2 regions of the Streptomyces sp. NBC_00273 genome follow, and region 2 is predicted to be linked to the other one. Evidence: riboswitches for the same ligand, from Rfam matches in the RefSeq annotation. Region 2 holds a riboswitch; the other holds the start of a gene.
The links. A riboswitch is a leader RNA that binds a small molecule or an ion and turns the genes downstream of it on or off. The one in region 2 is predicted to bind ZMP and ZTP.
Positions count from the first base shown of each region.

Region 1 (5,975 bases), 1.9 Mb from region 2:
CCGTTCCACACCCTGGTCCTGCGAAGGCTGAGGTTCCGTGCCCGGCGCATCGCCCGGCTCCCCCTGACCCTGCGCCTGCCCCTGGCCCCGCGCCCGCTCCGTCAGGACGGCGGTACGGTCGCTCCGGCGGCCCCGGTGGCTCCGGCCGTCCCTGCTGCCGCCTCGGCGCCCTGGTCGGCGGGTGAGCCGGCCTGCGCCGGGACGCAGTTCGGCCCGCTCCCGAACGGGTACTCGCGCAGCTTGCGCCAGACCCCGTCCGAGCCCTGCTCGTAGAGCGCGAAGCCCTCGCAGACCCACTCGGCGGTGTACTCGGCGAGGGTCGTGAACGCCAGGTCCATCGCCTCCTCGGAGATCCCGTGGGCGACCGTGACGTGCGGGTGGTACGGGAACGCCAGCTCCCGTTCGAGCGGCCCCTGGGGGTCGCGGACCTCGCTCTGGAGGCGGGTGCAGCCCGGCGCCCCTTCGGCGATCTTGACGAAGACGACCGGCGAGAGGGGGCGGAAGGTTCCCGTGCCCGCCAGCCGCATCCGGAAGGCCCGGAAGGCGGCCGCGACCTCGACCAGGTGGGCCCTGATCGCGGGGAGCCGGTCCGCCTCCACCTCGGTGGGCGGGACGAGGGTGACGTGCGTGGGGATGCCGTGCGCGGCAGCGTCCCCGAAGCCCGCGCGCAGCTCCTGGAGCTGGCTGCCGTACGGCTCCGGGACCGCGATCGAAACGCCGAGCGTTACGGTCCCCACGTATCTCTCCTCCGCTTGTCGCTGTGGACTGCTGCCGCCCCAGTGTGGCGGCAGCACCCCCATTCGTGCCAGGGCTCTCGGTCCGTAGTTGCGTTCGTCAGTGCTTGGCGGGCAGCAGACCGAGGCGGTCGTAGGCCTGTGCGAGCGTCTCGGCGGCGACCGCGCGGGCCTTCTCCGCGCCCTTGGCCAGGAGGGAGTCCAGCGTCTCCGGGTCGTCCAGGTATTCCTGGGTCCGCTTCTTGAACGGTGTGACGAAATCGACCATCACACCGGCCAGGTCGGTCTTCAGCGCGCCGTAGCCCTTGCCCTCGTACTTGGCTTCCAGCTCGGCGATGGTCTCGCCCGTGAGGGTGGAGTAGATCGTGAGCAGGTTGCTGACGCCGGGCTTCTTCTCGGAGTCGAAGCGGATCTCGGCCTCGGTGTCGGTGACCGCGCTCTTGATCTTCTTCTCGGTGACCTTGGGCTCGTCGAGGAGGTTGATCAGGCCCTTGGGGGACGACGCGGACTTCGACATCTTGATCGCCGGGTCCTGGAGGTCGTAGATCTTCGCGACCTCCTTGACGATGTGCGCGGCGGGCAGGGTGAACGTCTGACCGAACCGGCTGTTGAAGCGCTCGGCCAGGTCGCGGGTCAGCTCGATGTGCTGGCGCTGGTCCTCGCCGACGGGGACGGCGTTCGCCTGGTAGAGCAGGATGTCGGCGACCTGGAGGATCGGGTACGTGAACAGGCCGACGCTGGCGCTGTTGACCCCGCCCTTGGCGGACTTGTCCTTGAACTGGGTCATCCGGCTGGCCTCGCCGAAACCGGTGATGCAGTTCATGACCCAGCCGAGCTGCGCGTGCTCGGGCACGTGGCTCTGGACGAAGAGCGTGCAGCGCTCGGGGTCCAGGCCGGCGGCCAGCAGCTGGGCGGCGGAGAGGCGGGTGTTCGCGCGCAGGTCCTTCGGATCCTGCGGCATGGTAATCGCGTGCAGGTCGACCACCATGTAGAAGGCGTCGTGCGTCTCCTGCAGGGCGACGTACTGGCGGATGGCTCCGAGGTAGTTCCCGAGGTGGAACGAACCGGAGGTGGGCTGGATGCCGGAGAGCGCGCGAGGACGATCAGAAGCCATGGCTTCATTCTCTCAGGTGCGGGGGCGGGCCCGTGCCCGCCCACACCCGCGCCTCAATCGCCGGCGGGGCTGGAAATTTCAGCCCCGCCGGCGATTGAGGCGCGGGGTCTGGGGCGGAGCCCCAGTAGCGGCGCCGCGGGTCAGGACAGCGGCAGGCCCGGGGCCGGGAAGGCGGCCATGAGGTCCGTGACCTCGGCGCGGATCACGGCGAGCGCCTGCTCGTCCCCCTTCGCGGCGGCGTCCACCGCGCGCGAGATCCAGTCCGCCACCACCGGCATGTGCTCCGTGGACAGCCCCCGCGACGTCAGCGACGGCGTACCGATCCGCACCCCCGAGGGATCGAACGGCTTGCGCGGGTCGAACGGCACCGTGTTGTAGTTCACGACGATGCCCGCCCGGTCCAGGGCCTTCGCCGCGATCTTGCCCGGCACGTCCTTGCCCGTCAGGTCGATCAGGATCAGGTGGTTGTCCGTACCGCCCGAGACCAGGTCGAAGCCCTTCTCCAGCAGCGCCGCGGCCAGCGCCTTGGCATTGGCGACGACCGCGTGGGCGTACGAGACGAAGGACGGCTGCGCGGCCTCGTGCAGCGCCACCGCGATACCGGCCGTGGTCTGGTTGTGCGGGCCGCCCTGCAGGCCCGGGAAGACCGCCTTGTCGATGGCCTTCGCGTGCTCCTCCCGGCACATCAGCATCGCGCCCCGCGGACCGCGCAGGGTCTTGTGCGTGGTGGTGGAGATGACGTCGACGTGGTCCGCCGGGGACGGGTGCGCGCCGCCCGCGATCAGGCCCGCGATGTGGGCCACGTCGGCGACCAGGATCGAGCCCGCCTCGCGGGCGATCTCGGCGAAGGCGGCGAAGTCGATGGTCCTCGGCAGGGCGGTACCGCCGCAGAAGATCACCTTGGGCCGCTCGGAGAGGGCCAGCTCGCGCACCGCGTCGTAGTCGATGAGCCCCGTATCGGCGCGGACGCCGTACTGCACGCCCCGGAACCAGGAACCGGTCGCCGAGACGCCCCAGCCGTGGGTGAGGTGCCCGCCCATCGGCAGGGCCATGCCCATCACCGTGTCGCCCGGCTTCGCGAAGGCCAGGTACACGGCCAGGTTGGCGGGCGAGCCGGAGTACGGCTGCACGTTGGCGTGGTCCACGCCGAACAGGCCCTTGGCCCGCTCGATCGCCAGCGCCTCGACGCGGTCGATGTTCTGCTGGCCCTCGTAGTAGCGGCGGCCGGGGTAGCCCTCGCTGTACTTGTTCTGCAGCACGGTGCCGGAGGCTTCGAGGACGGCCGCGGACACGTAGTTCTCGCTGGGGATCAGGCGCAGGGTCTGCGCCTGCAGCACTTCCTCCGCCGCGACGAACGAGGCCAGCTCGGGGTCGGCGGCGAACAGGGCGGGATGGCGGCTCGCGGACATGGCGGGCTCCTCCGGGGTCGATGTGATCGGTACCCCGCGAGGCCCAGGCGAGCGGCCCTGTATGCGGTCGAGCGCGCACGACTCCCCCGGAGTTGGTTCTCCGTACGCCAGTCGCCGTGCGTACCGCACACCTTAGCGGGCGCGCCGGAAGAGAGGTTTCTGCGTCCGCGATGCGAGCGACGATAAGAAGGTGACGCCACCCTCGTCACCGCTGCACCGGCGCTCACCGCGCCGGACGGACGATCGGAGACCCCGTGTCGACAACTGCTGATGCCATCCGCGCCGCGGACGCCCACAGTGCGCACAACTACCATCCGCTGCCCCTGGTCGTCGCGTCCGCGGAAGGCGCCTGGATGACGGATGTCGAGGGCCGCAGGTACCTCGACATGCTCGCCGGGTACTCGGCCCTCAACTTCGGGCACGGCAACCGCCGTCTGATCGACGCGGCCCACGCCCAGCTGGATCGGGTCACGCTCACCTCGCGCGCCTTCCACCACGACCGCTTCGCCGCGTTCTGTACCGAGCTCGCCGCACTGTGCGGCAAGGAGATGGTGCTCCCCATGAACACGGGGGCGGAGGCCGTGGAGACGGCGGTGAAGACCGCCCGCAAGTGGGGCTACGAGGTCAAGGGCGTCCCGGACGGGCACGCCAAGATCGTGGTCGCCGCCGACAACTTCCACGGGCGCACCACGACCGTCGTCTCCTTCTCCACGGACCACGACGCCCGCGACCACTTCGGCCCGTACACGCCGGGCTTCGAGATCGTTCCGTACGGGGACCTCACCGCGCTGGCCCACGCCGTCACCGAGAACACGGTGGCCGTACTGCTGGAGCCGATCCAGGGCGAGGCGGGGGTGCTGGTGCCGCCCGCCGGGTACCTGAGCGGCGTACGGGAGCTGACCCGCGAGCGGAACGTCCTGTTCATGGCGGACGAGATCCAGTCGGGGCTGGGGCGCACCGGCCGGACCTTCGCGTGCGAGCACGAGGGCGTCGTCCCGGACGTCTACATCCTCGGCAAGGCGCTCGGCGGCGGCGTGGTGCCGGTGTCGGCCGTGGTCGCCGACCGGGACGTGCTCGGGGTGTTCCGGCCCGGGCAGCACGGGTCCACCTTCGGCGGGAACCCGCTCGCGTGCGCGGTCGCGCTGGAGGTGATCGCGATGCTCCGGACCGGCGAGTTCCAGGGCCGCGCCACCGAGCTGGGCGAGCACCTGCACCGGCAGCTGAACCTGCTGGTCGGCGGGGGCGCGGTGACGGCCGTACGCGGCCGCGGGCTGTGGGCGGGCGTCGACATCGACCCGTCGCGGGGCACCGGCCGGGAGATCTCCGAGAAGCTGATGGAGCTCGGGGTGCTGGTGAAGGACACCCACGGGTCGACGATCCGGATCGCCCCGCCGCTGGTGATCAGCAAGGAGGACCTGGACTGGGGCCTGGACCAGCTCCGGTCGGTGCTCGGCGCGTAGTCCCGTCCGTATCGGTCAGAGGATGACGTGGGGCAGGAAGCGGGCGTACTCGTCCGTGACCGGCCCCGCCGATTCGCGGATGCCGAGCCCCGCCGCCTCGTCCTCGACGACCCATGCGCCGAGCACCACCCGGTTGCCGTCGAAGTCGGGCAGCGGGGCCAGGCCCTGGAAGCAGTACTGCTCCCCCTCCTGCGGTACGAACGGCTCGCCGCCCCCGCCCGGCCCGTGCAGGGTGACCCCCGCGCCCTCACGGCCGAGGAGGGGCTTGGCCACGTAACCGTCGGACCCGGGCTCGGCGAGCTCGCGCGGGCCGTCGAGGTAGGCGGGCAGCAGGTTGGGGTGCTCCGGGAAGAGCTCCCACAGGATCGCGAGCAGCGCCTTGTTGGACAGCAGCATCTTCCACAGCGGCTCGATCCAGCAGGTGGAGCCGGTGCCGCCGCCGTGGTCGTACGTGCCGAGGACGTGCGGGCCGAACTCGTCCGTGGCCAGCCACTCCCACGGGTAGAGCTTGAAGCAGGAGCGGATGAAGCGGAGCTTCTCGTCCACGAACCGGCCGGACAGGCTGTCCCAGCCGATCTGCTCGACGGACAGGGCCTGGGTCTCCAGGCCGGCCTGCTCGGCGGTCTCCTGGAGGTAGGCGACCGTCATCAGGTCCTCGCCGAGCTCGTCGGCCTCGGAGTGCGCGAAGTGCAGCGGGCCGGGCGGGAGCAGCTCGGCCTGGCGCCGCCAGGCGTCGACGAGGCGCTCGTGGAGGGAGTTCCACTGGTCGGCGCCGGGGAAGCGCTCCTCCATCCAGAACCACTGCGGGCTGGCCGCCTCCACCAGGGACGTGGGGGTGTCGGCGTTGTACTCCAGCATCTTGGCCGGGCTGCCGGTGCCGTCGTAGCGCAGGTCGAAACGGCCGTACAGGGAGGGCTGTTCGGCGCGGCGCCGCCAGGACTCGGCGATCAGCGCGGCGAGCTTCGGGTCGGTGATGCCGAGGTCGGCGAAGCGGTCGTGCTCGACGATGTGCGCGGCCGCGGCCAGGCACATGGCGTGCAGCTCCTCGACGACGTTCTCCAGGGCCTCGACCTCGGGGAGCGAAAAGGAGTAGTACGCGCTCTCGTCCCAGTAGGGGCGCAGGGAGTCGTCGGGGTAGCGGGTCAGGGGATAGATCAGACCCTGCTCCTCGACGGTCTTCTGCCAGTCGGGACGGGGCTCGATGGTGTGCCGCTCCATGGTGCGATCAGCCGCCGCTGGAGCCGGAGGTGTTCCCGCC
Region 1 is NZ_CP108067.1:4,337,123-4,343,097, forward strand. Features, by position in the region: gene OG386_RS18545 (2'-5' RNA ligase family protein) at 102-737, opposite strand; gene trpS (tryptophan--tRNA ligase) at 835-1,848, opposite strand; gene glyA (serine hydroxymethyltransferase) at 1,989-3,257, opposite strand; ZMP/ZTP riboswitch at 3,292-3,382, opposite strand; gene rocD (ornithine--oxo-acid transaminase) at 3,512-4,717, shown strand; gene OG386_RS18565 (glutathionylspermidine synthase family protein) at 4,733-5,935, opposite strand; gene OG386_RS18570 (hypothetical protein) at 5,943-5,975, opposite strand, start outside.
Region 1: another riboswitch for ZMP and ZTP. It lies ahead of glyA (serine hydroxymethyltransferase); the one in region 2 lies ahead of OG386_RS10445 (bifunctional 5,10-methylenetetrahydrofolate dehydrogenase/5,10-methenyltetrahydrofolate cyclohydrolase).

Region 2 (5,975 bases):
GGTCGCCTGGCCCGCATGGAACTCCGCCCAGGTCCCCGACTGGGAGACCGCGTTCGCGCACGCCCTGACCCGCAGCGTCTCCGCCGCCATGGAGGTCGCGGGCGGGCGCCGCGACCGGGTCACGGGGCAGCGCGTGGCGCAGCGCCCGTGGGACCGCGCCCTGAACTGGTTCGTCTCCTCGTACCCGCTCCTCGGCGGCCTGGCCAGCGGCCTGAAGATCGTCGCCGACGCCGAGCTGGCCCGCGCCCAGGGCATCGACATCGCCGCGGTCAGTGCCACCGCCGGGGAGATCTACGTCAACCCGCTGCGCAGCTTCGAGGACGAGGAATGGCGGTTCATCCTGGCCCACGAGATGCTGCACGCCGCCCTGCGCCACGGCGAGCGCCGCGGCGCCCGGGACCCGTACCTGCACAACGTGGCCGCCGACTACGTGGTCAACGGGTGGCTCGTCGAGATGGGCGTCGGCGAGATGCCCGCCGGGCTGCTGTACGACCCGGAGCTGAGGGACCTCTCCGTCGAGGAGGTCTACGACCGGATCACCGCAGACCTGCGCCGGATGCGCCGCCTCGCCACCCTGCGCGGCAAGGGCCGCGGGGACATCCTGGGCGAGCCGCTGCCCCACCCGGGCAGCGCGCCGTACACCGACCTGGACGAGTTCTACCGGCGCGGCTTGGTCCAGGGCTTCGACCTGCACGCGTACGGGGAGCGCGGCCTGCTGCCCGCCGGGCTGATCCAGGAGATCCGGGCCCTGGCCCACCCGCCCGTGCCGTGGGACGCCCGGCTCGCCCGCTGGTTCGACGAGTACGTGCCGCGCCCCGAGCCGGTACGGAGCTTCGCGCGTCCGGCGCGCCGCCAGGCTTCCACCCCGGACATCCCGCGCGCGGGCCGCTACTTCCCGCCCGAGGAGGTCGCCCGCTGCACCTTCGGCGTGGTGCTCGACACCTCGGGGTCGATGAACGCCGCCCTGCTCGGCAAGGCACTGGGCGCGATCGCCTCGTACGCCGAGGCCCGCGACGTACCGGCGGCACGGGTCGTCTTCTGCGACGCGGCGCCGTACGACGCGGGCTATCTGCCCCCGACCGAGATCGCGGGCCGGGTACGGGTCCGCGGGCGCGGCGGCACCGAGCTGCAGCCGGGCATCGACCTGCTGCAGCGGGCGGAGGACTTCCCGCCCGGGGCCCCGGTGCTCGTGATCACGGACGGCTGGTGCGACATCCTGCGCATCCGGCGGGAACACGCCTACCTGATCCCCCAGGGCGCCTCCCTGCCGTTCACCCCCAAGGGCCCCGTCTTCCGTCTGACCTGACCTGCCCTGCCCTGACCGGACGCAGAACGCCCCCGACCCGCGGATCCGCGGGTCGGGGGCGTTCTGGAGGAGATCGACTCAGTCGAGGTAGTCGCGCAGCACCTGCGAACGCGACGGGTGGCGCAGCTTCGACATGGTCTTGGACTCGATCTGGCGGATGCGCTCACGGGTGACCCCGTACACGCGGCCGATCTCGTCCAGGGTCTTCGGCTGGCCGTCGTTGAGGCCGTAACGCATGGAGACCACGCCCGCCTCGCGCTCCGAGAGCGTGCCCAGGATGGACTGGAGCTGCTCCTGGAGGAAGGTGAAGGAGACCGCGTCCGCCGGGACGACCGCCTCGGAGTCCTCGATGAGGTCACCGAACTCGCTGTCGCCCTCCTCACCCAGGGGGGTGTGCAGGGAGATCGGCTCGCGGCCGTACTTCTGGACCTCGATGACCTTCTCGGGGGTCATGTCGAGTTCCTTGCCCAGCTCCTCCGGGGTGGGCTCGCGGCCCAGGTCCTGGAGCATCTGGCGCTGCACGCGGGCGAGCTTGTTGATGATCTCGACCATGTGCACGGGGATGCGGATCGTGCGCGACTGGTCGGCCATGGCACGCGTGATCGCCTGCCGGATCCACCAGGTCGCGTACGTGGAGAACTTGAAGCCCTTGGTGTAGTCGAACTTCTCCACGGCGCGGATCAGGCCGACGTTGCCTTCCTGGATCAGGTCCAGGAAGAGCATGCCGCGGCCCGTGTAGCGCTTGGCGAGGGAGACCACGAGGCGGAGGTTGGCCTCCAGCAGGTGGTTCTTCGCACGGCGGCCGTCCTCGACCAGGATCTCCAGCTCGCGCTTGAAGGCGGGCTTGTGGTCCTCTTCCTCTTCGAGCTTGTACTCGGAGAAGAGACCCGCCTCGATGCGCTTGGCGAGCTCCACCTCCTGCTCGGCGTTGAGGAGCGGCACCTTGCCGATGAGCTTGAGGTAGTCCTTGACGGGGTCGGCGGTGGCGCCGGCCACCATGACCGTCTGCGCCGGGGCGTCGTCCTCGTCGTCGTCGGACAGGACGAAGCCCTGGGTGCCGCCGGCCTTGGGCGCCTCGTCCTCGGCCTCGTCGACCAGGTCCTCGGCAGCCCAGTCCTCGCCCTCGACGACGGGGGTCTCGCCCTCGTCGGCGTCCTTGGCGCTGGTCTTCTTCGCCGCGGTCTTCTTCACGGCGGTCTTCTTCACGGCGGTCTTCTTGACCGTGCGCTTCTTCGGCTCGGCGGCGGCCTCGGCCGACGCCTCGTCTCCGATGGCAGCGGCCGACGAAGCGGATATCGCCGTGGCGGTGGTGGCAGCCGTGGCCGCGGTGGTGACCGCGGTCTTGCGGGCGCCGATGGGGCGCGGCGCGGCGGTGGCCTTCTTGGCCACGGTGCGGGCCGGGGCGGCGGCAGCCTTGCGGGGCTTCTTGGCGGCAGCCTTGGTGGCGGGGGCCGCGCTGACGTGAAGGGCGACACCCTCCTCGTCCAGGACCTGGTTCAGGCTGCGCAGGACCCGCTTCCACTGGTCCACCGGGATGCGGCCGGCCTCGAAGGCCTGGCGCACGTCGTCACCGTTGATGTGACCCTGCTCGCGGCCGCGCTCGACGAGCGCGACAAGGGCCTCGGATTCGGCGATCTCCGGAGGGAACGTACGGGACGGGCTGAGCGACACAAGGAGCCTCTCGTTGCGAACAGATAAGGGTGGACGGGACATCATCGCGCGAACTCGGGAAACAGACCGGAGGGGGGTCTGTATTCCGGGCCGCGCGAGGACACCTGTCGGTTCATCGCATGCCCGAGTCGATTCGTTACGCGCTGAATTGAGTGACCTGCGCCACGCTGTGGCCACGCAACCGATCCGGCGTAGATCCGTCCGCCCTTCAGATCAGCCCGTTTTGCGGGCTTCGATGAGGAAGCGGGCGGTGTGAGCGACGAACGGACCTTCGCGTTCGATCCGTTCGTGGAGCTCGCGCAACCGGTCCCGGTACTGCCCGACCGTGAAGCCGGGCACCATCCAGATCACCTTCCGTAGAAAGTAGATCACGGCTCCGATGTCGTGGAACTCCGTGCGCAGTCGCTCGGAGCGCAGATCGAGGACTTCGAGCCCGGCCGCGGTGGCGTCGGCAACCGCGTCGTCGGGGTGCCGGGCGCGCCGGACCTCCTCCGGCTGCGGGCCGAGGAAGTACTCGACGAGCTCGAAGACGCTCGCCGGACCGACCTGCTGCGAGAGGTAGCTGCCGCCCGGCGTCAGCACCCGCGCGATCTCCTTCCACCAGATGGTCACCGGGTGCCGGCTGGTCACCAGCTCGAAGGCCGCGTCGCCGAAGGGCAGCGGCGGCTCGTCGGCGTCGGCCACCACCACCGCGCCCAGCGGGTGCAGCAGCCGCGTCGCCTTCTCGATATTGGGCGGCCAGGACTCGGTGGCCGCCGTCAGCGGCGGCAGCGGAGCGCAACCGGCCAGGACCTCGCCGCCGCCGGTCTGGATGTCCAGCGCGGACCGCACCCGGGCCAGGCGGTCGGCCATCAGCCGTTGGTACCCCCAGGAGGGACGTTGCTCGGTGGCCCGGCCGTCGAGCCAGGAGAAGTCCCAGCCGTCCACGGAGACGGACTCGGCTTCGGCGACAAGATGGTCGAAAGTACGCGTCATGCATTGATCGTCCCAGGTCGGACGCCCGACAACCACCGAATATGTCGACTACAGTGGTCGGCGGGCCGTGACTGGCGTTCGGGTGGATCACCACCGGGGAGCGGCCCGGCGTACCTGTGGACCTCCGGTACGTCGGCTGCCGCGCGCCTGGGCGAACCGCGATCCGCAGCGACGTTCAGGAGACCCCGTGACGACTGCCCAGACTGCCACTGCCACTGCCACTGCCACTGCCCCTGCTGCCGGCTCCGCCCAGCTGATGGACGGCACGGCCCTCGCCCGCCGCATCTCGGAGCAGACCGCCGCCTACGCGGCGAAGATCACCGAGCGCACCGGCACCGCGCCCTGCCTCGCGACCGTGCTGGTCGGCGAGGACCCGGCCTCCGTGACCTACGTCCGCATGAAGCAGAACCGCTGCGCCAAGGCCGGGATCACCTCCCGCCACGTCGAGCTGCCGGCCGAGACCACCACCGAGGAGCTGGTGGCCACCCTCACCGCGCTGTCCGAGGACCCGGAGATCAGCGGCATCCTGCTCCAGCACCCCGTCCCGCACCACATCGACGAGCGCGCCGCCTTCGAGGCCATCGCCCCGGGCAAGGACGTCGACGGGGTCACCATGCACTCCTTCGCCGCCATGGGCTTCGGACTGCTGGGCTTCGTCTCCTGCACCCCCGGCGGCATCATGCGGCTGCTCGCCGCCTACGACGTCGACCTGACCGGCAAGCACGCCGTCGTCGTCGGCCGCAGCGCGATCCTGGGCAAGCCGGCCGGGATGCTGCTGCTCGAGCAGAACGCCACCGTCACCTACTGCCACTCGCGCACCCAGGACCTGCCCTCGATCGTGCGCCAGGCGGACGTGCTGGTCGCCGCCGTCGGCAAGGCCGAGTTCATCCGGGGCGAGGACATCAAGCCGGGCGCGGTGGTCCTGGACGCCGGGTACAACGAGGGCAACGTCGGCGACGTGCACTTCGAGTCGGCCGCCGCCCGGGCCTCGCTGATCACGCCGGTGCCGGGTGGTGTCGGCCCGATGACCATCGCCGTACTGCTGGAGCAGACCGTGCAGGCGGCCGCCGCGCAGGCCGGACTGGACCTCGCCGAGCTCTGATCCCACCACGCGGCTCCCGCGTACGACGTACGCACGCGCTCACGCACGCACGCCCCGGCCCCGGTCCGGGGCGTCGTGCTTTCCCCGGGAGCCGGTGGGCCGGTCCGGACGCACGGGGCCCGTGCGCCTCAGGCGCCGACCGGGTCGGGATCCGGGTCCGCCCACGGGCTGGTGCCGGTGTCCGGGCCGGTGCCGGTGTCCGTGCCGGGTGCCCGGTCGAGCCCGGCGACGGCCCGCTCGGCGGCGGTGAGCGGCGGCGCCTTCAGCGCGCCCCGGTCCGAGGCGCGCAGGACGTGCCAGACCACCGACGGGTGGATCCAGTGGGTGGGTGCGGTGCTCATGGTGAGGACCTTGAGCAGGGCGGCGGTGAGCGCCTCGTCGGTGGTCGCTCCCGTCATCAGCCGGTTGACGTACCCGTTGAGCAGGCCGGTGCCGGCGCGCGGCTTCATTCCGGTGGCCCCGGGATACAGGATGTCCTGCGACGTGGCGAGCTCCCAGGCGGTGCTGACCTGCGGGGCGATGGCGCGCTGCGCCTCGCGGCCGATGCCGGGGTGCCCCAGTCCCTTCGCCCGCAGCAGGGTGCGTACGGCCAGGATGCCCTGGGCCGCGACGGACATGCCCTGTCCGTACAGCGGATTGAAGGTGGCGACGGAGTCGCCGACGGCGAAGAACCCGTCGGGCAGCTCGGCCTTCTCGAAGTAGATCCGGCGGTTGGCGGTGCCCTGGGTGACGGCGACGTCCGTCAGGGGCTTGCGCCCCTCCAGGAGCTCACCGACGATCGGGTCGCGGACGGCCTTGGCGAACGGGATGAAGGCGTCGGGGTCGCCGGTCGGCTGGCCGCCCCGGGTCCCGGAGAGGGTGGCCTGCCACTGGCCGTTCTCGATGGGCACGATCGTGGCCGTCCGGCCCGGTACGGGCACC
Region 2 is NZ_CP108067.1:2,453,585-2,459,559, reverse strand. Features, by position in the region: gene OG386_RS10460 (vWA domain-containing protein) at 1-1,306, shown strand, start outside; gene OG386_RS10455 (RNA polymerase sigma factor) at 1,385-2,977, opposite strand; gene OG386_RS10450 (class I SAM-dependent methyltransferase) at 3,191-3,952, opposite strand; ZMP/ZTP riboswitch at 4,010-4,112, shown strand; gene OG386_RS10445 (bifunctional 5,10-methylenetetrahydrofolate dehydrogenase/5,10-methenyltetrahydrofolate cyclohydrolase) at 4,209-5,054, shown strand; gene OG386_RS10440 (NAD(P)/FAD-dependent oxidoreductase) at 5,183-5,975, opposite strand, start outside.